2 regions of the Klebsiella sp. WP3-W18-ESBL-02 genome follow, and region 1 is predicted to be linked to the other one. Evidence: riboswitches for the same ligand, from Rfam matches in the RefSeq annotation. Region 1 holds a riboswitch; the other holds the start of a gene.

Region 1 (15,617 bases):
AAAAATTCAGCGCGGTGATTGGCGAAGATGTCTATCCGATTCTGTCGCTGCAATCCTGCCTCGATAAACGTGCGGCGAAAGGCGGCGTATCACCGAAACAGGTGGCGCAGGCGATTAGCGACGCAAAGGCTCGCCTTGCGTAGCCATGTTTTGTAGGCCTGATAAGCGTAGCGCCATCAGGCACTAATATCAGTAGCCCGGCCAAGCGTAAGCAACGCCGGGTATTTTATGCGTAAAAAAAGCGGGCCACGGGGCCCGCAAACGTTCATGTTGGCTTTAGTTAGTCGAGTTTTGAGAGAAACTCAGAAATCGGCGCGATGACTTCAAGGGTTAAACAAGGACCGCGCGGTTTCTGTGGTTTATTATTAAACAGAATCCTTGATAGGGATAATCATTCATTGCTATTCTATCTATCGCCATGAACTATCGTGGCGATGGAGGATGAATAATGAATATTCGCGATCTTGAATACCTGGTGGCGTTAGCTGAACACCGGCATTTCCGCCGGGCGGCAGATTCCTGCCACGTCAGCCAGCCAACTCTGAGCGGGCAGATTCGAAAACTGGAAGATGAACTGGGCGTGATGCTGCTGGAGCGTACCAGCCGCAAGGTGCTGTTTACCCAGGCCGGACTGCTGCTGGTGGACCAGGCGCGTACGGTGTTACGCGAGGTCAAAGTGCTGAAGGAGATGGCTAGCCAACAGGGGGAGACGATGTCCGGCCCGCTGCATATCGGCCTGATCCCGACCGTTGGCCCGTACCTGCTGCCCCACATAATCCCGATGCTGCACCAGACGTTCCCGAAGCTCGAAATGTATCTGCATGAAGCGCAAACCCATCAGCTGCTGGCGCAACTCGATAGCGGTAAGCTGGATTGCGCCATTCTGGCGCTGGTCAAAGAGAGCGAAGCCTTTATTGAGGTGCCGCTGTTTGATGAGCCGATGCTGCTGGCGATCTATGAAGATCACCCGTGGGCCGAGCGCGATCGCGTGCCGATGTCGGATCTGGCCGGTGAGAAACTGCTGATGCTGGAAGATGGCCACTGCCTGCGCGATCAGGCCATGGGCTTCTGTTTTGAAGCCGGTGCGGATGAAGATACTCACTTCCGCGCGACCAGTCTGGAAACCCTGCGCAATATGGTGGCGGCGGGCAGCGGGATTACCCTACTGCCGGCGTTGGCCGTGCCGCCGGAGCGGAAACGCGATGGTGTGGTCTACCTGCCGTGCATTAAGCCGGAACCGCGCCGCACCGTGGGGCTGGTGTATCGACCGGGGTCGCCGCTGCGCAGCCGCTATGAGCAGCTGGCAGAGGCCGTCCGTGAGACGATGGACGGCCATTTCGAAAAGACGTTAAAAAAGGCGATTTAAGCCGTTTAGCGCAGCGACCCGATAGGCTTCTGCCATGGTCGGGTAGTTAAAGGTGGTGTTAACGAAGTACTCAATGGTGTTACCGCCACCTTTCTGCTCCATAATCGCCTGGCCGATGTGAATAATTTCGGCCGCGCGTTCCCCAAAGCAATGAATGCCGAGGATTTCTTTCGTCTCCCGATGGAACAGGATCTTCAGGCTTCCTACGCTCATGCCCACGATTTGCGCTCGCGCCAGATGTTTAAACTGGGCGCGGCCCACTTCATACGGCACCTTCATCGCGGTCAGCTGCTGTTCGGTTTTGCCGACGGAGCTGATTTCAGGAATGGTATAGATCCCGGTCGGGATATCTTCAATCAGGTGAGCGGTCGCTTCGCCTTTCATCAGCGCCTGTGCAGCAATACGTCCCTGATCGTAGGCGGCGGAGGCCAGGCTTGGATAGCCGATGACGTCGCCGACGGCGTAAACGTGCGGCAGCGCGGTCTGGTACAGGCTATTGACCTTCAACTGACCGCGGCCATCGGCCTGCAGGCCGATGTTTTCCAGCGACAGCGAGTCGGTGTTGCCGGTACGGCCGTTGGCGAACAGCAGACAATCGGCTTTTAGCTTTTTGCCGGACTTCAGGTGCATGATCACGCCGTCGTCCACGCCTTCAATTTTCTCGTACTCTTCGTTGTGGCGAATGACCACACCGCTATTCCAGAAGTGGTAAGACAACGAGTCTGACATCTCCTGGTCGAGAAACGCCAGCAGGCGGTCGCGGGTGTTGATCAGGTCAACCTTCACGTCCATACCGCGGAAGATAGACGCGTATTCGCAGCCGATAACCCCGGCGCCGTAAATAATGACGTGGCGAGGTTCATGGTGCAGGCTCAGGATAGAGTCGCTGTCATAAATGCGCGGGTGAGTGAAATCGACATCGGCCGGACGATACGGGCGCGAGCCGCAGGCGATCACGAACTTGTCAGCGGTTAATGTTTCAACCGACCCATCCGGGCATTCCAGCGCGATGGTATGTTCGTCGACGAAACGGGCGTCGCCCTGCAGCATTTCGCAGTGATTGCGCTCATAAAAACCCTGACGCATACGAGTCTGCTGATTGATTACGCTATCAGCATGATTCAGGATGTCGGCAAAGGAAGAGCGGAGAAGTCGGCTGTGGTCGCTGTAGAGAGGGTTCTGGTTGAATTCGATAATACGGCTGACGGCGTGGCGAAGGGCTTTGGAAGGAATGGTACCCCAGTGGGTACAGCCGCCGCCGACATTATGATAACGCTCAATAACGGCGACACGGGCTCCCTGCTTCACCAGACCCATAGCAGCACCTTCGCCGCCGGGGCCGGAACCAATTACTATTGCATCATAATCGTAGGAATGTGGCATGGTAAGGCTTACCTGTTCTTATACATAAAAGCAACAGAATCATAACATCATCGAAGTAATAACCCAATTATCGTTGGGCTTTTTTCATACGAAATAGCATAAATAGCATGTAAACAATCATTAACAAAGCTGCGTAAGTCGATTCGTTTTAATCTCTGGTATAGTGCCAGCAGGTCATGTGGAAGGATTCAGTCATCGTGATGGGTGTTAGAGCGCAACAAAAAGAAAAAACCCGGCGGTCGCTGGTAGAAGCGGCATTCAGTCAACTTAGTGCCGAACGTAGTTTTGCCAGCCTGAGCCTGCGCGAAGTCGCGCGTGAGGCAGGAATTGCGCCAACCTCTTTTTATCGCCACTTCCGCGATGTGGATGAGCTGGGGCTGACGATGGTCGATGAAAGCGGCCTGATGCTGCGTCAGCTGATGCGTCAGGCGCGCCAGCGGATTGCCAAAGGCGGTAGCGTTATTCGTACCTCCGTTTCGACCTTTATGGAATTTATCGGCAATAATCCAAACGCCTTCCGCCTGCTTCTGCGCGAACGTTCAGGAACGTCCGCCGCATTTCGCGCGGCGGTAGCGCGTGAAATTCAGCATTTCATTGCGGAACTTGCTGACTATCTGGAAATCGAAAACCATATGCCGCGTGCCTTCACGGAAGCGCAGGCCGAGGCGATGGTAACCATTGTATTTAGCGCAGGGGCCGAGGCGCTGGACGTGAGCCCTGAACAGCGCCGGCAGTTGGAAGAACGGCTGGTGCTGCAATTACGGATGATCTCAAAAGGCGCGTACTACTGGTATCGCCGTGAACAAGAGAAGACGACACATCAGTCCGAATAAGGTGGTAAACGAGCAATGAAACTGTCAGGTCAAGAAAAGGGTACGCTGCTGCTGGCGCTGTTGGCTGGCTTATCGATTAACGGCACGTTTGCAGCCCTGTTTAGCTCCATCGTACCTTTCTCCGTTTTTCCCATTATCTCGCTGGTGCTGACGGTTTACTGTCTGCATCAACGCTATCAGAACCGTACGATGCCGGTGGGGTTGCCAGGCCTTGCTGCTGCCTGCTTTATTCTGGGCGTGCTGCTGTATAGCACAGTGGTGCGTGCCGAGTATCCGGACATCGGGTCTAACTTCTTCCCGGCGGTACTGTCGGTAGCGATGGTCTTCTGGATCGGTTACCGGATGCGTAACCGCAAACACGAGTCCTAATCAGTAGGCCGGATAAGCGCAGCGTCATCCGGCGCTGACGGAGCAGATTGCCGGATGGCGGCTTCGCTTATCCGGCCTACGTTAAGTCTTACTTCTTCGTGAGCAGTACGCCGCATTCCATATGGTGGGTGTATGGGAACTGGTCGAACAGCGCCAGGCGGCTAACGTTATGCGTCTGGCTCAAGGTTTCCAGGTTCTGGCATAGCGTCTGCGGGTTACAGGAGATGTACAGAATATTCGGGTACCCCTGCACCATTTTCTCGGTTTCACTATCCAGCCCGCTGCGCGGTGGGTCGACGAAAATCGTTTCGCACTGATAGCTTTTCAGATCGATGCCCTGCAGGCGGTTAAACTCACGCACGCCGTTCATCGCTTGCGTAAACTCCTCTGCCGCCATGCGGATAATCTGCACGTTGTCGATCTGGTTGGCGGCGATATTGTACTGCGCGGCCGCGACCGATGGCTTGGCGATTTCAGTGGCCAGCACGCGGTTGAAGTTGCGCGCCAGCGCCAGCGAGAAGTTACCGTTACCGCAGTACAGTTCCAGCAGGTCGCCGCGTGAATTTTGCGTGGCGTTGAGTGCCCACTCCAGCATGTGAATGTTCATCGCAGCATTCGGCTGCGTGAAGCTATTCTCCACCTGACGGTAGATCATTTCTTTGCCTGCCACCGGCAGGCGTTCATCGATATAGTCCTGATCCAGTTCGATTTTTGTTTTCGTCGCGCGGCCAATCAGATGCACGTTAAGCCCTTTGGCCCGCAGCGCGTCACGTAGCGCTTCAGCCTCTTCACGCCACTCGTCATCCAGCTTTTTATGGTACAGCAGCGAGACTACCGCCTGATGGCTTAGGGTGGTGAGGTAGTCAATCTGGAACAGCTTATGGCGAAGCGCGTGGTTGCCGCGCACGCCCTCGAGCATGGCGGTCATCAGCGTGTTAATCAGCTCGCTGGCCGCCGGGAACGTGTCGACGCGAATACGGCTTTTGCTCTGCTGGTCGAACATGATGTGATACAGGTCATCACCATCGTGCCAGATGCGGAATTCGGCGCGCATGCGGTAGTGGCTGACCGGCGAGCGGAACACCTCCGGCGCGGGCGCGCTAAACGGCGCCATCATCGTTTGCAGGCGAGTGACTTTCTCGGCGAGCTGAGCGTCGTACTGTTCGGTAGGGAGGTGTTCGGGGGTCATGATGCATCCTGAATAATAAAAGTACGCGGGGATTGTAGGGCCTGCTCAGGGGATGTCCAGTACCGAGACAGGTGAAAATCATAAATAGCAGTCTGGACATCTATATGTAACTAAATGTAGCATCCCCGTACCGGTCCTGTGAGTTAAAAGGGAATCCAGTGTGAATCTGGGGCTGACGCGCAGCGGTAAGGAAGGTGGGAAACGAATGCACCCGATGCAGACACTGCGGCTTGCCGTGGGAAGTCCTCGTTTTCCGATGTCGCCTCCAAGCCCGAAGACCTGCCGGATGACGTCGCATGGGGTTTTATCGTCGCGAACAACGTATAAAGCCTGCGGCATCCTTTTTATGTTTCGGATGCTTTAAAAATGATTAAAAAAGCTTCGCTGCTGACGGCGTTATCCGTCACGGCATTTTCTGGCTGGGCGCAAGACAGCAATTCAGACACGCTGGTGGTGACCGCCAACCGCTTCCAACAACCTGTTAATACCGTTCTGGCTCCTACGGATATTGTTACGCGTGATGATATTCAGCGCTGGCAATCTAAAGATCTGAACGACGTTATGCGCCGCCTGCCGGGCGTTGATATCGCTCAGAATGGCGGTATCGGGCAGAGCGCTTCTCTTTATGTCCGCGGTACCGAAGGACGCCACGTGCTGGTGCTGATTGACGGCGTGCCTATGGCGCGTGCGGGCATTTCCAATGGCATTGATATTGGGCAGATTCCGGTATCGCTGGTGCAGCGCATTGAGTATATCCGTGGGCCGCGTTCAGCGGTGTACGGGTCTGGCGCGATCGGCGGTGTCGTCAACATTATTACCTTGACCGACGATGAGCACGCTCAGATTAATGCCGGTGCGGGTACTAACGGCTATCAGACTTATGATGGCGCGGTGAACAAACGCTTTGGCGACACGCTGGTGACGGCGGCTGGGGCTTACCAGACGACTCACGGCTTCAACGTTCAGCCGGATTCCCCTTACAGCGGTGATAGCGACCGTGACGGCTATCGCAATAAACTGTTCTGGGGCGGCGTACAGCATAAGTTCGACGATAACTTCTCCGGCTTTTTCCGTGGCTATGGCTATACCGCTAACAGCGATTACGATCAGGGTTCTTATGGGTATGCGGGCGGTAACGACGAGGCGCAGAACTATACGCAGTCCTGGGATACGGGCCTGCGCTACAGCTCGGGTATTTACTCTTCCCAGCTGATTGCGAACTACCAACACCTGAAAAATTACAACTACAGCAACGATCTCGGCCGCTATGCCGGGGATGCGACGCTGGACAATATGGAACAGCGTTATATCCAGTGGGGGAATAACGTTGAAGTTGGGCACGGGGCGATTAGCGGCGGCGTCGACTGGAAACAGGAAAAACTGACGTCCAGCAGCACCACGTTATCGGATGTCTATAAGCGCGATACGACCGGGCTATACCTGACCGGGCAGCAGCAGCTTGGCGACGTCACCTTAGAAGCTTCCGGACGTGAAGATCATGATGAGCAGTTCGGCTGGCACGGCACCTGGCAAACGGCCGCAGGCTGGCAGTTTGTCGATGGCTATCGGGCCACGCTCTCTTATGGTACTGGCTTCCTGGCACCTTCTCTGGGGCAACAGTTTGGGGCGACGCGCTTTGCTTCATCCTATGGGCCGGGCATTGCCGCTAACCCTGACCTGAAACCGGAAGAGTCTAAGCAATGGGAAGCGGGTCTTGAAGGGTTAACCGGTCCGCTGGACTGGCGTCTGTCGGCTTATCATTACGAAATCCAGAACCTGATTGACTACAAAAACAATCAGTACATCAACGTGAAGTCGGCCACCATTAAGGGGCTTGAATGGACGGGGAATATCGCCACCGGTCCAGTGGAGCATCATCTGACGCTGCAATACGTCGATCCACGTGATGACCAAACTGACAAGGTGCTTTATCGCCGCGCTAAGCAGCAGGTGAAGTATGAGCTGACCGGACAGGTTTACGATCTTGGCTGGAATGTCATGTATCAGTACCTGGGTGAGCGCTACGATAATGATTATGACAATAATCGTGATGTAAAAATGGGCGGCGTGAGCTTATGGGACATCGGATTATCGTATCCGGTCACCTCACACCTGACAGTTCGTGGTAAAATAGCCAACCTGTTCGATAAAGATTACGAGACAGTTTATGGCTACCAAACTGCAGGACGGGAATACACCTTGTCTGGCAGCTACACCTTCTGAACCACGTCCCACCGTGCTGGTATTTGATTCCGGCGTAGGTGGGCTGTCGGTCTACGATGAGATCCGGCATCTCTTGCCGGATCTTCATTACATCTATGCGTTCGATAACGTCGCTTTCCCGTATGGCGAGAAGAGTGAAGAGTTTATCGTTGAGCGCGTTGTTGAAATCGTCACTGCGGTACAGCAGCGTTATCCATTAGCGCTGGCCGTCATCGCCTGTAACACGGCGAGCACGGTATCGCTGCCCGCGCTGCGTGAGCACTTCGGCTTCCCCGTTGTGGGCGTAGTCCCGGCCATTAAACCGGCGGCGCGTCTTTCGGCGAACCGTATCGTCGGGCTGCTGGCAACGCGAGGGACGGTGAAGCGTCCTTATACGCATGAGCTGATCGCCCGCTTTGCTAACGAATGCCGTATAGAGATGCTCGGTTCTGCAGAGCTGGTGGAGCTGGCTGAAGCGAAGCTGCACGGCGAACCGGTGCCACTCGACGAGTTGAAGCGCATTCTTCGCCCATGGCTTCGTATGCCGGAGCCGCCGGATACCGTCGTGCTCGGCTGCACCCACTTCCCGCTATTACAAGAGGAACTGCTGCAGGTGTTGCCGGAGGGTACCCGACTGGTGGATTCCGGTGCGGCGATTGCGCGTCGAACGGCCTGGTTGCTTGAGCATGAGGCACCGGATGCGAAATCCAGTGAACCGAATCTGGCCTACTGCATGGCGCTCACGGCGGAAACTGAGCAACTTTTACCCGTTTTACGCCGTTATGGCTTTGAAACGCTCGAAAAACTGCCTGTTTCATCCTGATTTGTTCAAAAAAGAGACGCTTGAAAAGTTTTTTTAAAACAGGGCTTGTCAACGTCTCAGAACTCCCTATAATGCGCCTCCACTGACACGGAACAACGGATTACAAGCCGCCGGGTCAGCGAGGTTCTCCTGAGAATCTCAACAGAGAAAAGCGAAATTAAATGCTTGACTCTGAAGCGGGAAAGCGTAATATGCACATCCCGCGCCGCTGAGAAAAGCGAAGCGGCACTGCTCTTTAACAATTTATCAGACAATCTGTGTGGGCACTCGAAGATACGGATTCTTAACGTCGCAAGACGAAAAATGAATACCAAGTCTCTGAGTGAACACGTAATTCATTACGAAGTTTAATTCACGAGCATCAAACTTAAATTGAAGAGTTTGATCATGGCTCAGATTGAACGCTGGCGGCAGGCCTAACACATGCAAGTCGAACGGTAGCACAGAGAGCTTGCTCTTGGGTGACGAGTGGCGGACGGGTGAGTAATGTCTGGGAAACTGCCCGATGGAGGGGGATAACTACTGGAAACGGTAGCTAATACCGCATAACGTCGCAAGACCAAAGTGGGGGACCTTCGGGCCTCACACCATCGGATGTGCCCAGATGGGATTAGCTAGTAGGTGGGGTAACGGCTCACCTAGGCGACGATCCCTAGCTGGTCTGAGAGGATGACCAGCCACACTGGAACTGAGACACGGTCCAGACTCCTACGGGAGGCAGCAGTGGGGAATATTGCACAATGGGCGCAAGCCTGATGCAGCCATGCCGCGTGTATGAAGAAGGCCTTCGGGTTGTAAAGTACTTTCAGCGAGGAGGAAGGCGTTGTGGTTAATAACCGCAACGATTGACGTTACTCGCAGAAGAAGCACCGGCTAACTCCGTGCCAGCAGCCGCGGTAATACGGAGGGTGCAAGCGTTAATCGGAATTACTGGGCGTAAAGCGCACGCAGGCGGTTTGTTAAGTCAGATGTGAAATCCCCGGGCTCAACCTGGGAACTGCATTTGAAACTGGCAAGCTTGAGTCTCGTAGAGGGGGGTAGAATTCCAGGTGTAGCGGTGAAATGCGTAGAGATCTGGAGGAATACCGGTGGCGAAGGCGGCCCCCTGGACGAAGACTGACGCTCAGGTGCGAAAGCGTGGGGAGCAAACAGGATTAGATACCCTGGTAGTCCACGCCGTAAACGATGTCTATTTGGAGGTTGTTCCCTTGAGGAGTGGCTTCCGGAGCTAACGCGTTAAATAGACCGCCTGGGGAGTACGGCCGCAAGGTTAAAACTCAAATGAATTGACGGGGGCCCGCACAAGCGGTGGAGCATGTGGTTTAATTCGATGCAACGCGAAGAACCTTACCTACTCTTGACATCCACGGAACTTAGCAGAGATGCTTTGGTGCCTTCGGGAACCGTGAGACAGGTGCTGCATGGCTGTCGTCAGCTCGTGTTGTGAAATGTTGGGTTAAGTCCCGCAACGAGCGCAACCCTTATCCTTTGTTGCCAGCGGTTCGGCCGGGAACTCAAAGGAGACTGCCAGTGATAAACTGGAGGAAGGTGGGGATGACGTCAAGTCATCATGGCCCTTACGAGTAGGGCTACACACGTGCTACAATGGCATATACAAAGAGAAGCGACCTCGCGAGAGCAAGCGGACCTCATAAAGTATGTCGTAGTCCGGATTGGAGTCTGCAACTCGACTCCATGAAGTCGGAATCGCTAGTAATCGTAGATCAGAATGCTACGGTGAATACGTTCCCGGGCCTTGTACACACCGCCCGTCACACCATGGGAGTGGGTTGCAAAAGAAGTAGGTAGCTTAACCTTCGGGAGGGCGCTTACCACTTTGTGATTCATGACTGGGGTGAAGTCGTAACAAGGTAACCGTAGGGGAACCTGCGGTTGGATCACCTCCTTACCTTAAAGAAACGTTCTTTGAAGTGCTCACACAGATTGTCTGATGAAAAATAGCAGTAAAGAATCTCTGCAGGCTTGTAGCTCAGGTGGTTAGAGCGCACCCCTGATAAGGGTGAGGTCGGTGGTTCAAGTCCACTCAGGCCTACCAAATTCGTCCCGCGAATTTGAGGGAGATTCATAAACGATGGGGCTATAGCTCAGCTGGGAGAGCGCCTGCTTTGCACGCAGGAGGTCTGCGGTTCGATCCCGCATAGCTCCACCATCTTTACTGCAACAATACAAGAAAACTTCAGAGTGTACCTGAAAAGGTTCACTGCGAAGTTTTGCTCTTTAAAAATCTGGATCAAGCTGAAAATTGAAACGACACACTGTGTCTGTTCTCCGTAATAAGAACAGATAAGCGGTGTGTTCGAGTCTCTCAAATTTTCGCAACACGATGGTGTTTTACGAAACATCTTCGGGTTGTGAGGTTAAGCGACTAAGCGTACACGGTGGATGCCCTGGCAGTCAGAGGCGATGAAGGACGTGCTAATCTGCGATAAGCGTCGGTAAGGTGATATGAACCGTTATAACCGGCGATTTCCGAATGGGGAAACCCAGTGTGTTTCGACACACTATCGTTAACTCAATACATAGGTTAACGAAGCGAACCGGGGGAACTGAAACATCTAAGTACCCCGAGGAAAAGAAATCAACCGAGATTCCCCCAGTAGCGGCGAGCGAACGGGGAGCAGCCCAGAGTCTGAATCAGCTTGTGTGTTAGTGGAACGGTCTGGAAAGTCCGACGGTACAGGGTGATAGTCCCGTACACCAAAATGCACAGGTTGTGAACTCGAAGAGTAGGGCGGGACACGTGGTATCCTGTCTGAATATGGGGGGACCATCCTCCAAGGCTAAATACTCCTGACTGACCGATAGTGAACCAGTACCGTGAGGGAAAGGCGAAAAGAACCCCGGCGAGGGGAGTGAAAAAGAACCTGAAACCGTGTACGTACAAGCAGTGGGAGCCTCTTTATGGGGTGACTGCGTACCTTTTGTATAATGGGTCAGCGACTTATATTCTGTAGCAAGGTTAACCGAATAGGGGAGCCGAAGGGAAACCGAGTCTTAACTGGGCGTTAAGTTGCAGGGTATAGACCCGAAACCCGGTGATCTAGCCATGGGCAGGTTGAAGGTTGGGTAACACTAACTGGAGGACCGAACCGACTAATGTTGAAAAATTAGCGGATGACTTGTGGCTGGGGGTGAAAGGCCAATCAAACCGGGAGATAGCTGGTTCTCCCCGAAAGCTATTTAGGTAGCGCCTCGTGAATTCATCTTCGGGGGTAGAGCACTGTTTCGGCTAGGGGGTCATCCCGACTTACCAACCCGATGCAAACTGCGAATACCGAAGAATGTTATCACGGGAGACACACGGCGGGTGCTAACGTCCGTCGTGAAGAGGGAAACAACCCAGACCGCCAGCTAAGGTCCCAAAGTCACAGTTAAGTGGGAAACGATGTGGGAAGGCTCAGACAGCCAGGATGTTGGCTTAGAAGCAGCCATCATTTAAAGAAAGCGTAATAGCTCACTGGTCGAGTCGGCCTGCGCGGAAGATGTAACGGGGCTAAACTGTGCACCGAAGCTGCGGCAGCGACACTATGTGTTGTTGGGTAGGGGAGCGTTCTGTAAGCCGTTGAAGGTGTCCTGTGAGGGGTGCTGGAGGTATCAGAAGTGCGAATGCTGACATAAGTAACGATAATGCGGGTGAAAAACCCGCACGCCGGAAGACCAAGGGTTCCTGTCCAACGTTAATCGGGGCAGGGTGAGTCGACCCCTAAGGCGAGGCCGAAAGGCGTAGTCGATGGGAAACAGGTTAATATTCCTGTACTTGGTGTTACTGCGAAGGGGGGACGGAGAAGGCTATGTTAGCCGGGCGACGGTTGTCCCGGTTTAAGCATGTAGGCGGGAAGTTTAGGTAAATCCGGACTTCTTTTAACGCTGAGGTGTGATGACGAGGCACTACGGTGCTGAAGTAACAAATGCCCTGCTTCCAGGAAAAGCCTCTAAGCATCAGGTAACATCAAATCGTACCCCAAACCGACACAGGTGGTCAGGTAGAGAATACCAAGGCGCTTGAGAGAACTCGGGTGAAGGAACTAGGCAAAATGGTGCCGTAACTTCGGGAGAAGGCACGCTGATATGTAGGTGAAGTGGTTTACCCATGGAGCTGAAATCAGTCGAAGATACCAGCTGGCTGCAACTGTTTATTAAAAACACAGCACTGTGCAAACACGAAAGTGGACGTATACGGTGTGACGCCTGCCCGGTGCCGGAAGGTTAATTGATGGGGTTAGCGGCAACGCGAAGCTCTTGATCGAAGCCCCGGTAAACGGCGGCCGTAACTATAACGGTCCTAAGGTAGCGAAATTCCTTGTCGGGTAAGTTCCGACCTGCACGAATGGCGTAATGATGGCCAGGCTGTCTCCACCCGAGACTCAGTGAAATTGAACTCGCTGTGAAGATGCAGTGTACCCGCGGCAAGACGGAAAGACCCCGTGAACCTTTACTATAGCTTGACACTGAACACTGGTCCTTGATGTGTAGGATAGGTGGGAGGCTTTGAAGCGCGGACGCCAGTTCGTGTGGAGCCAACCTTGAAATACCACCCTTTAATGGCTGGTGTTCTAACGTAGACCCGTGATCCGGGTTGCGGACAGTGTCTGGTGGGTAGTTTGACTGGGGCGGTCTCCTCCTAAAGAGTAACGGAGGAGCACGAAGGTTAGCTAATCCTGGTCGGACATCAGGAGGTTAGTGCAAAGGCATAAGCTAGCTTGACTGCGAGAGTGACGGCTCGAGCAGGTGCGAAAGCAGGTCTTAGTGATCCGGTGGTTCTGAATGGAAGGGCCATCGCTCAACGGATAAAAGGTACTCCGGGGATAACAGGCTGATACCGCCCAAGAGTTCATATCGACGGCGGTGTTTGGCACCTCGATGTCGGCTCATCACATCCTGGGGCTGAAGTAGGTCCCAAGGGTATGGCTGTTCGCCATTTAAAGTGGTACGCGAGCTGGGTTTAGAACGTCGTGAGACAGTTCGGTCCCTATCTGCCGTGGGCGCTGGAGAATTGAGGGGGGCTGCTCCTAGTACGAGAGGACCGGAGTGGACGCATCACTGGTGTTCGGGTTGTCATGCCAATGGCATTGCCCGGTAGCTAAATGCGGAAGAGATAAGTGCTGAAAGCATCTAAGCACGAAACTTGCCCCGAGATGAGTTCTCCCTGACTCCTTGAGAGTCCTGAAGGAACGTTGAAGACGACGACGTTGATAGGTCGGGTGTGTAAGTGTAGCGATACATTGAGCTAACCGATACTAATGAACCGTGAGGCTTAACCTTACAACGCCGAAGCTGTTTTGGCGAAATTGAGACGATTTTCAGCATTGATTACAGATTAGATTAACCGGCGAAAAGCGGGTTAATAACAGAATTTGCCTGGCGGCCGTAGCGCGGTGGTCCCACCTGACCCCATGCCGAACTCAGAAGTGAAACGCCGTAGCGCCGATGGTAGTGTGGGGTCTCCCCATGCGAGAGTAGGGAACTGCCAGGCATCAAATTGCAGTAAACCGGGATGAATAATCCGGGTAGTGACAAAGAAATTCGGTGGAGCGGTAGTTCAGTCGGTTAGAATACCTGCCTGTCACGCAGGGGGTCGCGGGTTCGAGTCCCGTCCGTTCCGCCACTTATTCAACATTAAGCCTGCTAAATTAGCAGGCTTAATGATAAGAAAATTTAGGGGCGTAGCTCAGTTGGTAGAGCACCGGTCTCCAAAACCGGGTGTCGCGAGTTCGAGTCTCTCCGCCCCTGCCATATATAATCCTTTGCTTAGGCAAAGGATTTTTTTTGCCAAAAATTCACCTTCCTGACGGGCCCATCGTTCTCCCCCGGGCCACCTATTCAGTCTTTACTTAAAATACATTGGTTTTCAATATGTCGCGAATTTGCGCCTGTTTGTCGCTATTTTGCAGCCATATCGCATATAAAGGTCGTAGAATGGCCGTACCATCGGTAACGGGATAGAGATCGTTCTGCTCCTGTGCCCACGACACGGGCAACCAGGTGCAACCTTTTAACGGTAATAGCTGGAGTCGGGCCAGGCTTGCCGAACTGGTGGTCAGCAGCGGGATATCGTCACTGCTAATTAGCCCTGCTTCGTGCTGCTGGAAATCTGCGCCCCACTCCAGACGCAGGTAGTTCAGATCTGCCCTGGTTGTCTCCGGCGTTGCACAGTACAGCTCAAGTGCAAAATGTCCCAGCAGCTGGCTGCTGAATTCATCCATTTTTGGCGCTTCGGTGGTCAGTAACAGATCGAGCTGGCGCTCGTGTAGCTGTTTAACCAGCGACTGGCGTTGGGCGATCCGCGCTTCAAACTGTAGCGTACCGTCGGCCTGATAAAGCCGGGATAGCCAAGCGTTAAGCATACACTCCCATAGCGAAGCGCTAGCACCAATGGAAAACTCATTGTGCCGCGAGGTGTTAGCCACTTCCTTACGCGCGGCCTGCCACGTGCTCATCAGCGTTTCTGCGTAGGGAAGGAGTTTTTCTCCCGCCGCGGTCAAACGAATATTATTGCGATGGCGGGTAAACAGATTGACCCCAAGCTGATTTTCTAACTGACGGATTCGAAAGCTCACCGCAGATTGTGTCAGATAGAGCGCTTCTGCGGCTCGCCCGAAGTGGCGAGTTCTGCTCACTTCGAGGAAAGTTTTCAGCAATTCGGTATCCACAGCTTTCTCCGCAAAATTTTTTGTCGTAATGATTTAAATCTTTTGTTTTACACTCTGTCAAGCGTATCTAATACTCCGCGCCATAAATAGCTCGGCCAAAGAATTAGGAGCGTGTAGGATGGCGGAAAGCTTTACGACGACTAATCGTTTTTTCGATAATAAAAATTATCCGCGCGGGTTCTCTCGTCATGGTGATTTCACCATCAAAGAGGCGCAGCTGCTTGAGCGTTATGGCTTTGCCTTTAACGAACTCGATCTTGGCAAACGCGAGCCGGCAACCGAAGAAGAGCAGCAGTTTGTCTCGGTCTGCCGTGGTGAACGTGAGCCGGCAACGGATGCTGAACGCGTATGGACCAAGTATGTCACGCGCATCAAGCGTCCGAAGCGTTTCCACACCCTGTCCGGCGGTAAGCCGCAGGTGGAAGGCGCTGAAGACTACACTGACAGCGACGATTAATAAAAAAGGGGCCTGGGCCCCTTTTTTATTGTAGTAAAGTTTGAAGATGGGCGAGCATTCTGTCGATGCCGCGATAGCTCAACGCTTCCTGCAAATGATGTCTGGCAATATCCTCTGCCCCCTCCATATCCGCCAGCGTGCGCGAAACCTTTAACAGACGCTGCTAGGCGCGGATCGACAGCCCAAGCTGTGTCAACGTCTGCTCTAGCCACAGAGCGTCCGCTTCTACCAGCGCACAGTATTGCCGGATCTCGCTGCCGCTGAGCTGCGCATTTAGCTTCCCTTGTCGCGCATTCTGACGCTGCTGCGCTGTGATGACCCGCT
Region 2 (15,617 bases), 1.2 Mb from region 1:
ACAGCAGTGGCTGGCGGCGGTAGGTGAGCTGGAGCCGCTGCTGGAAGGATCGGATCTCGATCGCCGCAAGTTCAACCGTGGCAACCAGGGAAAGTGGATCGATAAGATCAGCAACTGGGCGCAGGAAGAGAGCAAAACCTACCAATTGCCCGACGCGCTGGAAAAATTCAGCCAGTCGTTCCTCGCCGAGCGCACCAAAGCCGGCGGCAAGGTTCCCGTCCACCCCCTGTTCAGTGCTATTGAGCGCCTGCTTGAGTCGCCGCTGACGCTGAACGATTTGGTCATCGCCCAGGCGATGAAAGAGATTCGTGAAGCGGTCGCTCGTGAGAAACGCCGCCGCGGTGAACTGGGCTTTGACGACATGCTAAGCCGCCTGGATGAAGCGCTGGAGAGTGAAAGCGGCGAGGCGCTGGCTGCCGCTATCCGTCAGCGTTTCCCGGTAGCAATGATCGATGAATTCCAGGATACCGACCCGCAGCAGTACCGTATTTTTCGCCGTATCTGGCGTCAGCAGCCGGACACCGCGCTGCTGCTGATCGGTGACCCGAAGCAGGCGATTTACGCCTTCCGCGGCGCGGACATCTTTACCTACATGCGGGCACGCAGCGACGTGGCCGCCCATTACACGCTCGACACCAACTGGCGTTCCGCGCCGGGCATGGTGGCGAGCGTCAACCGCCTGTTCGGGCTGGTTGATAACCCCTTCATGTTCCGTGATATTCCGTTTCAGCCGGTGAAGTCGGCGGCGAAAAATGCCTCGCTGCGCTTTGAGTTTGACGGCGAAAATCAGCCGGCCATGAACCTATGGCTGATGCCCGGCGAAGGCGTTAGCGCGGGGGACTACCAGAACTTTATGGCTCAGCAGTGCGCGGCGCAGATTCGCGACTGGCTGGACGGTGGCCAGCGCGGCACGGCCCTGCTGTGGCGCGGTGACAGCGCCCGCCCGGTGCAGGCTTCGGATATTACGGTGCTGGTGCGTAACCGCCAGGAGGCATCGCTGGTTCGCGATGCGCTCAACGCGCTGGCGATCCCGTCGGTCTATCTCTCCAACCGCGACAGCGTGTTTGAAACCCCGGAAGCCCAGGAGCTGCTGTGGGTGCTGCAGGCGGTGCTGACGCCGGAGCGTGAAAATACGCTGCGCAGCGCGCTGGCGACGGCAATGTTTGGCCTCAACGCGCGGGATATCGAACGGTTAAATCAGGATGAACAGGCCTGGGATGCGCTGGTTGAAGAGTTCAGCGATTACCGGCTTATCTGGCAGCGGCGCGGCGTGATGCCGATGATTCGCGCGTTGATGAGCGCGCGTTCGCTGGCAGAAAATCTGCTGGCGACCCACGGCGGTGAGCGGCGCTTAACGGATATTCTGCACCTGAGTGAATTACTGCAGGAGGCGGCGAGCGCACTGGAGAGCGAGCACGCGCTGGTGCGCTGGCTGAACCAGCAGATTGCGGAACCGGATACCAATGCGTCCAGTCAGCAGATGCGTCTGGAGAGCGACAAGCACCTGGTGCAGATAGTCACTATCCACAAATCGAAAGGGCTGGAATATCCCCTGGTGTGGCTGCCGTTTATCGCTCGCTTCCGTAAAGAGAAGCAGGCGTTTTATCACGACCGGGAATCGTTCGCGGCGGTGCTGGATCTCAACGAAAGCGATGAAAGCCTTGAACTGGCGGAGGCCGAGCGTCTGGCTGAAGATCTGCGTTTGCTGTACGTCGCCTTAACCCGAGCGGTCTGGCACTGCAGCCTGGGGCTCGCGCCGCTGACCGCGCGACGCAGCGATAAACCCACGGATTCCGAATTACACCACAGCGCGCCGGGAAGGCTGATGCAGAAAGGCGAAGTGCGGGATGCCGCTGGCCTGGAGGCGTGTCTGCGCGCGCTGTGCGATGAACATATTGCGCTGACGCTCGCGACGCCGCCGAACGGCGAGCGCTGGCAGGCGACACAAGCACCTGCACCTGAACTGGCGGCGCGGCAGGTGCTGCGTCGCGTCGTGGACGACTGGCGGGTGACCAGCTATTCCGGCCTTCAGCAGCGTGGTCACAGCGTGGCGCAGGATCTGCTGCCGAGGCTGGATATTGATGCTGCGGGCACGGCAGAAACGCCGCCGGAGCAGCTGCTGACGCCGCATAATTTCCCGCGGGGTGCATCGCCGGGCACCTTCCTGCACAGTCTGTTTGAAGACCTCGACTTCACTCAGCCCATTTCAGCGGAATGGATGGCGGAAAAACTGCAAAGCAACGGTTTTGGCGAAGAGTGGGAGCCGGTACTGACGGCGTGGATTTCTCAGGTGCTGGCCGCTCCGCTGGCGGATACGGGCATTGCGCTCAATCAATTGAGTGCAAAGCAAAAACAGGTTGAAATGGAGTTCTATCTGCCGATAAGCCGCCCGCTTGATCCGCTGGCGCTGGATGCCTTAACCCGCCGCTATGATCCTCTCTCGGCAGGCTGCCCAACGCTGGACTTCCGCCAGGTACGCGGCATGCTGAAAGGCTTTATCGACCTGGTTTTCCGCCACGACGGGCGCTATTACCTGCTGGACTACAAATCCAACTGGCTCGGGGAAAGCGGCGAAGCCTACACCCAGCAGGCGATGGCGGAGGCCATGCAATCGCATCGCTACGATTTGCAGTATCAGCTCTATAGCCTGGCGCTGCACCGCTATCTGCGCCACCGCCTTGCCGACTATGACTATGAACGCCACTTTGGCGGCGTTATTTACCTGTTCCTGCGCGGCGTTAACGGCGACGCGGGGCAGCAGGGGATTTTTACCACCCGACCTGACCCGGCGCTGATCGCAGCAATGGATGCGCTGTTCGCCGGAGAAGGCGAGGAGATGGACGCATGACGCTGGAACAACGTTTGCTGGAAGCCGTGGAACTACGGCTGCTTCGCCCGCTGGACGTACAGTTTGCGCTGATGGTCGCACAAGATGAACACCCGGCGGTGATGCTGGCGGCGGCGATGCTCAGCCGTGATACCGGCGAAGGGCATGTTTGCCTGCCGCTGTCGCACCTGACGCCTGTCGCGCAGCCGAAAGGCCGCGTGCGCGAACTCTGGCAACGGCTGTTTGCCGAAGCCGATGCGCCGGACGATTGGGCCACGCTGCTGCTGGCCTCGGCGGCGGTGAGCGCTGGCGAACGCCCGTCGCCGCTGATCCTCAGCCGCGATCGCCTGTACCTTAACCGCATGTGGCGTAATGAGCTGACGGTCGCGCGCTTCTTCAACGATACCCAACTGCCGTTCGCAGTGGACGACGCGCAGCTTAACGCAACGCTGAACGCGCTATTTCCCGCGAGCGAAAGCGTCGACTGGCAAAAAGTCGCTGCCGCCGTGGCGCTGACGCGGCGTATTTCGGTGATTTCCGGCGGGCCGGGCACCGGTAAAACCACGACGGTAGCCAAATTGCTGGCGGCGCTGGTGCAGATGGCTGGGGGCGAAAAATGCCGTATCCGCTTAGCGGCGCCAACCGGTAAAGCGGCGGCAAGATTAACCGAGTCCCTTGGCGCGGCGCTGCGCAAGCTCGCCCTGAATGAGGCGCAAAAGGCGATGCTACCGACGGAAGCCAGTACGCTGCACCGTCTGCTGGGCGCGCAGCCCGGCAGCCAGAAGATGCGCTATCACGCGGGTAACCCGCTGCACCTTGACGTGCTGGTTGTCGACGAAGCGTCGATGATTGACCTGCCGATGATGGCGCGGCTGATTGACGCGCTGCCGTCGCATGGGCGGGTGATTTTCCTCGGCGACCGCGACCAGCTGGCATCGGTTGAGGCGGGGGCCGTGCTGGGCGATATCTGTAGCTGGGTCAGCGCGGGGTATACCGCCGAACGAGCGGCACAGCTGAGCCGTCTGGTGGGGGCGACGGTCCCGGCGGGCGACGGTCCGGTCGCCGGCGCACTGCGTGACAGCCTGTGCCTGCTGCGAACCAGCTACCGTTTTGGCAGTGATTCAGGTATCGGGCAACTGGCCGGCGCGGTGAACCGAGGCGACAAGAACGCCGTCGGTGAAGTCTTCGCCCGTGGTTTTCACGATATCGAACTGAAACCGCTGCGCTCGACGGATGATTATGCCGCGATGCTCGATGATGCACGCGCCGGCTACGGTCACTATTTACAGCGACTGCGCGAGCAGGCTGACCCGGCAGAAGTGCTGGCGGCCTTTGGTGAGTACCAGCTGCTGTGCGCGCTACGCGAAGGGCCGTGGGGCGTGGGCGGGCTAAACGCCCAGTTTGAGCAACTGCTGGCCCGTCATCGTCAGATCGTGCCGCAGCGCCATTCGCGCTGGTATGAAGGCCGCCCGGTCATGATCAGCCGTAACGACAGCGCCCTGGGGTTGTTCAACGGTGATATTGGTATCGCACTGGACCGCGGGCAGGGGATGCGCGTCTGGTTCCCGATGCCGGATGGCACGATTAAGTCGGTACAGCCAAGCCGCCTGCCGGAGCACGACACCGCGTGGGCGATGACGGTGCATAAATCTCAGGGGTCTGAATTCACGCACGCGGCGCTGGTTCTGCCGACACAGCTGGTTCCGGTGGTGAGCCGCGAACTGGTGTATACCGCCATTACCCGCGCAAAATCGCGGCTGTCGATGTATGCCGATGAAAACCTGCTGGCGCAGGCGATTGCCACGCGTACGGAACGGCGTAGCGGCCTGTCGGCGATTTTTGCAGAGATGGAATAGAGTGGTGAAGAGGGGCGCGGTGTGCCCCCTCTCTCTTTTTAAGGGAGAGGGCTGGGGTGAGGGTTTAACGCCGAGCCAGAATTTCCCCTCACCCTAACCCTCTCCCCATAGGGGCGAGGGGACAGTTCGGCGCCGCTATGCTAAGTCCGTCATCAGCACCTTCGACCGTCGCTGATAGTTATAAAGCTGTTTCTTACTTTCCGGCAGCAATTCCACGTCTACCGGCTTAAACCCGCGCTCCTGGAACCAGTGAATGCTGCGCGTGGTCAGTACAAACAGGTGATTCAGCCCCATTTGCTTCGCCTGAGCGGCTATCCGCTCCAGCAGTACCTCGCCACGCGATGAACTGCGGTAGTCCGGATGTACCGCCACGCAGGCCATTTCGCCAATTTTTTCTTCCGGGAACGGATACAGCGCGGCGCAGGCAATGGTGGTGTTATCACGCTGAATGATCGTGAATTTATCGATCTCCATTTCCAGCTGTTCGCGGGAGCGGCGCACCAGAATACCCTGCTGCTCCAGCGGGGCGATAAGATCGAGAATACCGCCGATGTCGTTAATGGTGGCGCGGCGAATTTGCTCGGCGCTCTCCATCACGATTTGCGTACCAATACCGTCGCGGGAGAACAGCTCTTGCAGCAGAGCGCCGTCTTCCTGATAGCTTATCAGGTGGCTACGGCGCACGCCGCTGCGGCAGGCTTTCACCGCGCCGCGCAGGAAGCGCGCGGTACCGGAAAGGTAATCGCCTTCCTGCTCCAGCTCTTCGATGCGCGCCTGCGCTTCGTTCGGGAACAGCTCGGGAACAATTTCGCCCGCTTCGTTATACACGCCCTGCGACGAGCAGAAGCCGATCATTTTTTCAGCCTTCAGCTTAATCGCCAACTGGGTGGCAATTTCTTCCGAAGTCAGGTTAAAGCTTTCGCCGGTCACGGAGACGGCCACCGGCCCCATCAGCACAATCGCGCCGCTATCGAGCTGGCGGTGAATGGCCTCTTCATCAATACGACGAATACGCCCGCTGTGGCAGTAATCAATACCGTCGTCCACGCCAAGCGGCTGCGCGATAATAAAGTTACCGCTCACCACGTTGATGTGTGCCCCCTGCAGCGGGGTGTTATTCAGGCTCATCGACAGACGCGCGGTGATATCCAGCTGCAGCTGACCGGCCGCCTGCTTAACCAGTTCAAGGGTTTTGCTATCCGTCACGCGAATATGTTTATGATACGTGGGCTGATGGTGATGCTCTTCCAGGTTTGCATCAATCTGCGGGCGCGCGCCGTACACCAACACCAGGCGAATACCCAGACTGTGAAGTAGGCCTATGTCATTGACAATGCTGGAAAAATTCTCATGCTCAATGGCTTCGCCGCCGAGCATGATGACAAACGTCTTCCCTCGGTGAGCGTTAATATAGGGGACTGAATGACGAAACCCCTCGACCAGTTCGGTTCTACGTTCCTTCACCACGGCGCAACCCTCAATGCATGATTATTCGTAATAAGTGTATTTTTATTCTGTTTTGCCGCTAAACGCAAGCCAGAATTTACCTCAGGATGGCAAAAATTCGCGTCGAATTTCGCTTAACCAACGAATGTTTACCCTTTTATAGATGACAGTTTATCCCTCATTGGTTAGAGTTTTCGGTCAATCGTATTATGCGTAAATTACAATCGTCTTTTTTTGCCTGGGATGGAGCATGTCCGGAAGTCAGTCTTTGAGTCGTCGCCGCCTGTTAAAAGGGGCGGGCGCCATGTGGTTGCTAAGTGTCAGTCAGGTTGGTTTTGCTGCCGTCAGTCAGGTGGTGGCGGTCCGCATCTGGCCTGCGTCCAGCTACACGCGCGTTACGGTGGAATCCAACCGCGTGCTCAAGTACCGGCAGTTTGCGTTAAGCAACCCGGATCGCCTGGTGGTCGATCTCGAAGGGGTGAATCTTAACTCGGTGCTGAAAGGGATGGCCGCGCAGATCCGCGGCGACGATCCGTTTATTAAATCCGCGCGCGTGGGGCAGTTTGACCCGCAGACGGTGCGCATGGTGTTTGAGCTTAAGCAGGACGTCAAACCGCAGCTGTTTGCCCTGGCGCCGGTCGCCAGCTTCAAAGAGCGTCTGGTGATGGATCTATACCCGGCCAACAGCAACGATGTGCAGGATCCGCTGCTGGCGCTGCTGGAAGAGTACAATAAAGACGGCCTCGAAAAGCAGGTACCGCCTGCGCAGAGCGGGCCTCAGCCGGGGAAAGCCGGACGTGACCGGCCAATCGTAATCATGCTTGACCCGGGTCACGGCGGCGAAGACTCGGGTGCGGTGGGGCTGTATAAAACGCGGGAAAAGGACGTGGTGCTGCAAATTGCCCGTCGCCTGCGCGCGCTGATTGAGAAAGAAGGCAATATGAAAGCCTACATGACGCGCAATGAAGATATCTTTATTCCGCTGAGGGTGCGGGTGGCGAAGGCGCAAAAGCAGCGCGCCGACCTGTTCGTGTCGATTCATGCGGATGCCTTCACCAGCCGTCAGCCGAGCGGCTCGTCGGTGTTTGCGCTCTCCACTAAGGGGGCCACCAGTACGGCGGCGAAATATCTCGCGCAGACCCAGAACGCCTCGGATTTGATCGGCGGGGTGAGCAAGAGCGGCGACCGTTACGTTGACCACACCATGTTTGATATGGTGCAGTCGCTGACCATTGCCGACAGCCTGAAATTCGGTAAAGCGGTGCTCAAGAAGATGGGGCAGATTAACAATCTGCATAAAAACCAGGTTGAGCAGGCAGGCTTTGCGGTGCTGAAAGCACCGGATATTCCATCGATCCTCGTCGAAACTGCATTTATCAGTAACGTTGAAGAGGAGCGCAAGCTGAAGACCGCCAAATTCCAGCAGGAAGTGGCCGAATCCATCCTCGCCGGGATCAAAGCCTACTTCGCCGACGGCGCGACCCTTGCGCGGCGCGGGTAACTTGCCATGTCGCGTCTGAAATGCGCCCACGGCGGGAATACGCGTGAAGCGGCTGCGCTGATAGGTGTCGCCGCTGACCAGCTGCTGGATTTCAGTGCCAACATTAATCCGCTGGGTATGCCCGAGAGCTTAAAACAGGCCATTGTGGCTCAGCTAAGCTGTGCGGAACGCTATCCCGACGTTGAGTATCAGCAGCTGCATCAGGCGCTAGCGGCACATCACGGGGTTCCGGCAACGTGGATTCTCGCAGGTAACGGCGAGACGGAATCTATTTTTACCCTCGTCAACGGTCTGCAGCCGCGCCGGGCGATGGTGGTTGCGCCTGGGTTCGCCGAATATCGTCGCGCGCTGGAAACGCAGGGTTGCGTTATCGACACGTTTTACCTGCGCGAAGAGGACGGCTGGCAGCTGAGCGAGGCGATTCTCCCGGCGCTGACGGCTGAACTCGACTGCCTGTTTCTCTGCACGCCTAACAATCCAACCGGGCTGATGCCGGAGCACACGCTATTGACGGCCATTGCTGAACGCTGCCGAGCGCTGGACATCGCGCTGATTCTCGACGAAGCCTTCCTTGATTTTATCCCCGATGCGCCGGGATTTATTCCTCTACTGGCGGAGTATCCCCACGTCTGGGTGCTGCGTTCACTGACCAAATTCTATTCTATTCCCGGCCTGCGCCTTGGCTACCTGCTCAACGGCGATGAACGGGCGGTCGCAAGGCTGCGCCAGCGGCAGATGCCGTGGTCAATCAATGCGTTCGCCGCGCTGGCCGGCGAGGTGATTCTCAACGATAGCGCCTACCAGCAGGCCACTCGCCGCTGGTTGGCCGATGAAGGGGCGCGCTTTTACCGTGCGCTCAGTAAGATTGACGGGATCACGGTTTACCCCGGGCGAGCCAATTACCTGTTTCTGCGCTGCGAGCGCCCCGACCTTGAGCTGCAATACGCGCTGCTGGAACAGCAGATTTTAATTCGCAGCTGCGCTAACTACCCGGGGCTCGACGGGCGCTACTTCAGGGTGGCTATCCGCAGCGCCGAAGAAAACCAGCGGCTGCTGGCGGCGCTGAGTCAGGTACTGAGCTGAACGCCACCCGATACCGACGTTCGCAGATGCAGCTGCGGCCAGTGCGCCGCTAACGAACGTTGCCCCAGCGCCCAGCGCAGATACTCTACATCGTGACGGCGGCGGTCGAGCATCAACCCGACAACGCTGCCGCTGTGCGCTACGTTCAGGCCATACAGGCTGCATGATTCAACCAGTGCCAGCAGCGCCGCAAACCCCGGCTTGGGCAGCAGAGTCTGGCTGGCGGTGGCGCTGAGCGTCGCCGCTTCGCCCAGCAGGCCAGCATCCTGACGTCTGCAGGAGCTTTGCACTTTTTCCCATGCCAGATCGAGCACCCCGGCGTTTGCCTCCAGCACCGCCTGGCGGGGTAATCGGTGATAGTCGACGGTGCGAAGCCGTAGCGGGCTTTCCAGTACCAGAAGGTCGAAATGCGGCGCGGGCTGGCAGGCAATTTGCGTGCGCGCGTGATGATGATCGAACAGGGTGGGGGCACAAAATAGCGTGCTGTCCGTCGGCTCCAGCGAAACGCATAGCGCGGCGAGCGCCGATTCGCTGAGCGTCTGGCCCAGATGATGCGCGGCGGCAACGGCGGTGGCGGCGATATCGGCGGTGCTGCTGGCCATTCCCTTAGCCAACGGAATCGTTGAGTGAATCTCTATGCGCAGCGAACGGCTTAGCGCCTGTGGATAGCCCAACTGGGCTAGCAGCCGGTTGAGCATCGCCCGCGCCAGGGGGCGCTCGTCGGCAAGCGGCGTTCCGTCGCGCACTTCCACCGTGCTGTACCAGTCAATCGGGCAAGAAACCAGCTTCTCACTGCCGAGAATCCAGCCCTGAATAAGTTCCCCACAGGAGGCGGGACAGCGCGCCACGCTCATGATTTTCCTTGCTTTGCCGAACGAAATATAACTACCGTAAATAAATCTGCCGGTATTGTCATAGCGCAACGAAATCCTTCTTTTGCGGCGCTAGAGTAACCTGTTTTTATTTTATGCGGGCCGACGTGCCGGTATAAATCTGCAACCAACAGGTTTGGCATAGATTATGTGCCAGGGAAGGAGGTGTAAACCCTCCGCAGCCCCCGCTGCTGTGATGCTGACAACCCCGTACACACCACTGATCGACAGATCGGGAAGGACGGGCGAGGATGACGCTAAGCCAGAAGACCTGCCTGTTGGCCATTAACAACAACTTCGGTGGGAAGTGGGTTGCTTTGAGTCGAACGGTCTCCGGACCGGGCGCACGCACGGCTATACCCGATGACCACCCTGCATAGGGTCAGGGTATGGCAGCCAGACAGCACGCATTTGTTCTCGCCGGGACCGGCAGCGGCTGTGGTAAAACCACGGTAACGCTGGGTCTGCTTACGCTGTTACAGCGACGCGGCCTGCGCGTTCAGCCTTACAAAGTCGGGCCGGACTACCTTGATACCGGCTGGCACAGCGCCCTTAGCGGCGTTACCTCCCATAATCTCGACAGCTATATGCTGCCTGCCCCCACGCTTAATGCGCTGTTCTGCGAACATATGCAGCAGGCCGATGTTGCCGTCATTGAAGGCGTCATGGGCCTTTACGATGGCTACGGCACCGACCCTGATTATTGCAGCAGCGCGGCGATGGCGAAACAGCTGGGCTGTCCGGTGATTCTGCTGGTGGACGGTAAGGCGGTTTCAACTTCTATTGCCGCGACGGTGATGGGGTTTCAGCACTTCGATCCCCGCTTGAATATCGCTGGCGTCATCGTGAATCGCGTCAACAGCGAGGGCCACTTCCAGCTGCTTAAGCACGCCATTGAACGCTACTGCGGCCTTCCTGTGCTGGGCTATGTGCCGCACGTGGACGGCGTATCGTTGCCGGAGCGCCATCTTGGGCTGGTCACTGCCCGAGAATCGGCGCTCGACAATGGGCCATGGCAAGACTTTGCTACCGTGCTGGAGCGAACGCTGGATGCCGATCGTCTGCTTGAACTGAGCGCATTGCGCACTTTACCTTCCGGCCAATGGCCGCCCATGCCGGACTCCGGCGCGGGGCTGACGCTCGCCCTTGCCGATGATGAAGCCTTCAACTTCTACTACCCGGACAATCTGGCACTGCTGCTGCGTGCTGGCGTGAAGATTGTGCGCTTTAGCCCGCTGCATGACGCGGTGCTGCCCGATTGCCAGATGATCTGGCTCGGCGGCGGTTACCCGGAACTGCACGCCCGTGCCCTTGCAGATAACCAGCCAATGCTGACGCAGCTGCGCGCGGCGCACGAGCGCGGCGTGGCGATTTACGCCGAATGCGGCGGCCTGATGTACCTTGGCACCACGCTGGAAGATAAGAACGGTGATACCTACGCAATGGCCGATATTCTGCCCGGCCACAGCAAAATGGGCTCCCGGCTGACCCGCTTTGGCTACTGCGAAGCGCAGGCGCAGCAGCCAACGCTGCTCGCTGCTCCCGGCGACGTGCTGCGCGGCCACGAATTCCACTATTCCGATTTTACCGCCCAGACGCCTGCGGTGATGGCGTGCCGTAAAACCCGCGACGGCGCGGTGCTCCAGCAGTGGGCCGGTGGCTGGCAACGTGGCAATACTTTTGCCAGCTACCTGCATCTCCATTTTGCTCAGAACCCGTCGATGCTCAACCACTGGTTTGCCGCCGCAAGGAGTGCCCAATGACGCTGCTGGCCTGGTGCCTGGCCTGGGGGCTTGATTTCATCATCGGCGACCCGCACAGCTGGCCGCATCCAGTGCGCTGGATAGGCAACCTGATTAACGCCGTGCAGCGCGCGGTGCGCAGGATGTGTCATACCGACCTTGCGCTGCGTATTGGCGGCGGGGTGATGTGGCTGGTGGTGGTGGGGCTGAGTTACGCCGTTGCCTGGGGCGTGCTGCACCTCGCCGCGAGCGTGCATCCGTGGCTGGGTTTTGGCGTTGAGGTGTGGATGATTTTCACGGTGCTGGCCGGGCGCTGCCTGGCGCAGTCGGCGCAGGCGGTCGAACGTCCGCTGCGGGCAGGCGATCTTGCCGAAAGCCGTATCAAGCTGTCGTGGATTGTCGGGCGCGATACCTCACAGCTACAGCCGGAACAGATCAACCGCGCGGTGGTGGAGACGGTGGCGGAAAACACCGTCGACGGCATTATCGCGCCGCTCTTCTTCCTGTTGCTCGGCGGCGCGCCGCTGGCGATGGCCTACAAAGCGGTGAACACCCTCGACTCGATGGTGGGTTACAAGCACGAAAAATACCGGGCAATTGGCATGGTCAGCGCGCGTCTCGACGACGTGGCGAACTTCATTCCCGCGCGTCTGAGCTGGCTGCTGATTGGCCTTGCCGCCTTTATCTGCCGCGATAATGGCGCGCGCGCGCTGCGTATCGGCTGGCGCGACCGTAAAAACCACAGCAGCCCCAACTGCGCCTGGTCTGAAGCGACCGTCGCCGGGGCGCTGGGCATCCGTCTTGGCGGCCCTAACGACTATTTTGGCGAGCGGGTGAACAAGCCGTGGATTGGCGACGCGCATCGCCCGATTGCCATTGATGATATTTCCCGAACGATTCGACTGATGTGGGTAGCGTCAACGCTGGCCCTGCTGCTGTTTATGGCGGTCAGGTTCTGGCTTATCGGCGTGGCCTGAGGAGCACTGCATGAACTATATCCAGCAACCGCAAGCGATTGAGCGCAAAAGCTTCGAGATTATCAGCGAGATTATCGCGCAAACGCGCCCGGAGTATCGCTTCGCCAGCCCCTTGCACGAAGCGATTATCAAACGGGTGATCCACACCACCGCCGACTTCGAGTGGCTGGATATTTTGTGGTTCTCGCCGGATGCATTAACCCGCCTGTGCGAGGCGCTGAGCCGCCCGTGCACGCTCTACACCGACACCACCATGGTACTTTCCGGCATCAACAAAAACCTGCTGGCCACCTTCGGCGGCGAGTGCCGCTGCTACATCAGCGACCCGCGCGTGGTGCGCGAGGCCAAAGCGCAGGGCATTACCCGCTCGATGGCGGCGGTGGACATTGCCGCCAAAGAGGAGGGCGACAAAGTGTTTGTCTTCGGTAATGCGCCAACCGCGCTGTTTCGCCTGATGGAGCATAACGCGCTGGAGGTCGGCGGGGTGATTGGCGTGCCGGTCGGGTTTGTCGGTGCGGCGGAATCCAAAGAGGCGCTGAGCAAAAGCAGCCTGCCGGGCATTGCCGCGCTGGGGCGTAAAGGTGGCAGCAACGTTGCGGCGGCGATCGTCAACGCCATTCTCTACCATCTGCAGGGGGCGCGATGAGCGAGCCCGCCTTTGATGCCCCGGTGTGGCATAACGGCAAAGCGCTGCGCAAAGGCTACACCACCGGCTCCAGCGCCACGGCGGCGGCGAAAGTCGCCGCGCTGATGGTGATGCGCCAGCACCTGATTCACCAGATCTCGATTGTCACGCCGTCGGGCGTGACGCTAAACCTGAATGTCGAATCCCCGCACGTCGAAGGCCAGCAGGGTATTGCCGCCATCCGCAAAGATGGCGGCGATGATATCGACGCTACCCACGGGATGCTGATTTTTGCTCGCGTCACCGTCAACGACAGCGGCGAGATTATCCTGCGCGGCGGCGAAGGTGTTGGCACCGTTACCCGCAAAGGCATCGGGTTGCCCATCGGCAGCGCGGCGATTAATCGTACCCCGCGACACACCATTGAAACCGCCGTTCGTGAAGCCATCGGCCCGGCGCGCGGCGCAGAGGTGGAGATTTTTGCCCCAGAGGGCGAAGAGCGGGCGAAGAAAACCTATAACGCGCGGCTGGGCATTCTGGGCGGCATTTCGATTATTGGCACCACCGGTATCGTGACGCCGATGTCGGAAGAGAGCTGGAAACGCTCGCTGGCGTTGGAACTGGAGATGAAACGTGCCGCCGGGTTGGCGCGCGTGGTGCTGGTACCGGGCAACCACGGCGAACGCTTCGTACGCGAGCAGATGGGCATTGACTCGCAGGTGGTGGTCACCATGAGCAACTTTGTCGGCTACATGATTGAAGAGTCGGTGCGCCTTGGCTTCCGCCAGATTGTGCTGATTGGCCACCCCGGCAAGCTGGTCAAAATCGCCGCCGGGATTTTCCACACCCACAGCCATATCGCCGACGGGCGCATGGAGACGTTGGTGGCCCATCTGGCGCTGCTCGGCGCGCCCCTTGAACTGCTCACTCTGGTGAGCGAGTGCGACACCACCGAAGCGGCAATGGAACACATTGACGCTCACGGCTTCCAGAAAATCTACAACCATCTGGCCAAGCGCATCTGCCAGCGTGTGCTGGAGCGGCTGCGCTTCACGCAAAATCCGCCCATCTGCGATGCCATCATGTTTGCCTTTGATAACCAGATCCTCGGCAGCAATCGCCCGGTCAACGAGATCGTCAAGGACATGCAATGTTAACCGTCGTCGGAATGGGCCCGGCGGGCGTACAGCTGATGACGCCGCAGGCCGTGGAGTCGGTGAAACAAGCTGATGCGCTGGTTGGCGGCGTGCGCCATCTGGCGCAGTTTCCGGCGTTTGATGGTGAACGCTGCCCGCTGGGCGCCAATATTCCCCAGGTGCTGGCGTGGATTGAGGCGCGACAGGCGCAAAACGTGGTGGTGCTGGCCTCCGGCGACCCGCTGTTTTACGGCATCGGCACGCGGCTTATTGCCCATTTTGGCCGTGAAAACGTGCGGGTGATCCCCGGCGTCAGCGCCGTGCAATACCTGTGCGCGCAGGCGGGCATTGATATGAACGACATGTGGCTGACCAGCAGCCACGGGCGCGAGGTGGATTTCGACAGGCTGGCGAGCCACCGCAAGGTGGCGATGGTCACCGACAAACGCTGCGGCCCGAAAGCCATCGCCGCTGAACTGGTGGCGCGCGGTAAGGGACACCGCTGGATGGTGATTGGCGAAAACCTGGCGCAGGACAACGAACGCATCCACTGGCTGCCGGTTAGCGCCGTGGAGCGCGATTATGAGATGAACACGGTGGTGATCCTCGATGAAAGATGAGCTGTTTTTACGCGGCGAAAAGGTGCCGATGACCAAAGAGGCAGTGCGCGCGCTGGCGCTCTCAAAACTTGAGCTGCACGGTGCGAGTCACCTGATTGATATTGGCGCAGGCACCGGCAGCGTGTCGATTGAAGCCGCGCTGCAAAATCCGGCGCTGACGGTGACGGCGATTGAGCGCAATCCGGCGGCGCTGCATCTGCTGGCGGAAAACTGTCAGCGCTTTGAGTGCCGGAATATTCACATCGTAGAAGGCGAAGCGCCGCTGACGGTTGATGCGCTCGCCGACGCGGTCTTTATGGGCGGCAGCGGCGGCCATCTCTGCGCGCTTATCGACTGGTCTCTGCGCCAGCTTCGCCCGGGCGGGCGTCTGGTGATGACCTTTATTTTGCAGGAGAACCTGCACTGTGCTCTCGAGCATCTCCAGCGCGTCGGAGTCCCGGCGGTTGACTGCCAGCAGTTGAATGTTTCAACGCTGACGGCGCTGGGCACCGGTCACTATTTTAAACCGCACAATCCCGTTTTTGTGCTTGCTTGTCACAAGGAGCGACACCATGGCTGAGGCTTTTGATACACGCTGCGTTTGGTTCGTCGGCGCCGGGCCGGGCGACCGCGAACTGATTACTCTGAAAGGCTACCGCCTGCTGCAACAGGCGCAGGTGGTGATTTACGCCGGTTCGCTGATTAACCCCGAACTGCTGAGCTACTGCCCGGCGGAAGCCGAGTGCCACGACAGCGCCGAGCTGCACCTTGAGCAAATCCTCGACCTGATGGAAGCGGGCGTGAAGACCGGAAAAACGGTGGTGCGCCTGCAAACCGGCGACGTGTCGCTGTACGGTTCGGTGCGCGAGCAGGGCGAAGAGCTGACCCGTCGCGGCATTGACTGGCAGGTGGTGCCGGGCGTCAGCGCGTTTCTCGGCGCGGCGGCGGAGCTG

The links. Region 1 has a riboswitch for cobalamin ahead of btuB (TonB-dependent vitamin B12 receptor BtuB). Riboswitches for the same ligand answer to the same signal wherever they lie in the genome.
Positions count from the first base shown of each region.
Region 2: another riboswitch for cobalamin. It lies ahead of H7R56_RS04985 (cobyrinate a,c-diamide synthase); the one in region 1 lies ahead of btuB (TonB-dependent vitamin B12 receptor BtuB).

Region 1 is NZ_AP021972.1:4,951,104-4,966,720, reverse strand. It holds gene argH (argininosuccinate lyase) at 1-143, shown strand, start outside; gene oxyR (DNA-binding transcriptional regulator OxyR) at 449-1,366, shown strand; gene sthA (Si-specific NAD(P)(+) transhydrogenase) at 1,349-2,749, opposite strand; gene fabR (HTH-type transcriptional repressor FabR) at 2,947-3,582, shown strand; gene H7R56_RS23785 (YijD family membrane protein) at 3,598-3,951, shown strand; gene trmA (tRNA (uridine(54)-C5)-methyltransferase TrmA) at 4,040-5,140, opposite strand; cobalamin riboswitch at 5,255-5,442, shown strand; gene btuB (TonB-dependent vitamin B12 receptor BtuB) at 5,507-7,363, shown strand; gene murI (glutamate racemase) at 7,308-8,165, shown strand; rRNA gene H7R56_RS23765 (16S ribosomal RNA) at 8,535-10,074, shown strand; tRNA gene H7R56_RS23760 (tRNA-Ile) at 10,145-10,221, shown strand; tRNA gene H7R56_RS23755 (tRNA-Ala) at 10,260-10,335, shown strand; rRNA gene H7R56_RS23750 (23S ribosomal RNA) at 10,542-13,448, shown strand; rRNA gene rrf (5S ribosomal RNA) at 13,544-13,659, shown strand; tRNA gene H7R56_RS23740 (tRNA-Asp) at 13,715-13,791, shown strand; tRNA gene H7R56_RS23735 (tRNA-Trp) at 13,844-13,919, shown strand; gene hdfR (HTH-type transcriptional regulator HdfR) at 14,018-14,836, opposite strand; gene H7R56_RS23725 (MaoP family protein) at 14,955-15,293, shown strand; partial or broken gene H7R56_RS23720 (YifB family Mg chelatase-like AAA ATPase) at 15,319-15,617, opposite strand, start outside.
Region 2 is NZ_AP021972.1:1,023,602-1,039,218, forward strand. It holds gene recB (exodeoxyribonuclease V subunit beta) at 1-2,848, shown strand, start outside; gene recD (exodeoxyribonuclease V subunit alpha) at 2,845-4,683, shown strand; gene argA (amino-acid N-acetyltransferase) at 4,819-6,150, opposite strand; gene amiC (N-acetylmuramoyl-L-alanine amidase AmiC) at 6,380-7,630, shown strand; gene cobD (threonine-phosphate decarboxylase CobD) at 7,637-8,713, shown strand; gene H7R56_RS04980 (GHMP family kinase ATP-binding protein) at 8,698-9,567, opposite strand; cobalamin riboswitch at 9,701-9,879, shown strand; gene H7R56_RS04985 (cobyrinate a,c-diamide synthase) at 9,975-11,348, shown strand; gene cbiB (adenosylcobinamide-phosphate synthase CbiB) at 11,345-12,304, shown strand; gene H7R56_RS04995 (cobalt-precorrin-8 methylmutase) at 12,315-12,950, shown strand; gene cbiD (cobalt-precorrin-5B (C(1))-methyltransferase CbiD) at 12,947-14,086, shown strand; gene H7R56_RS05005 (cobalt-precorrin-7 (C(5))-methyltransferase) at 14,080-14,685, shown strand; gene H7R56_RS05010 (decarboxylating cobalt-precorrin-6B (C(15))-methyltransferase) at 14,675-15,244, shown strand; gene H7R56_RS05015 (cobalt-precorrin-4 methyltransferase) at 15,237-15,617, shown strand, end outside.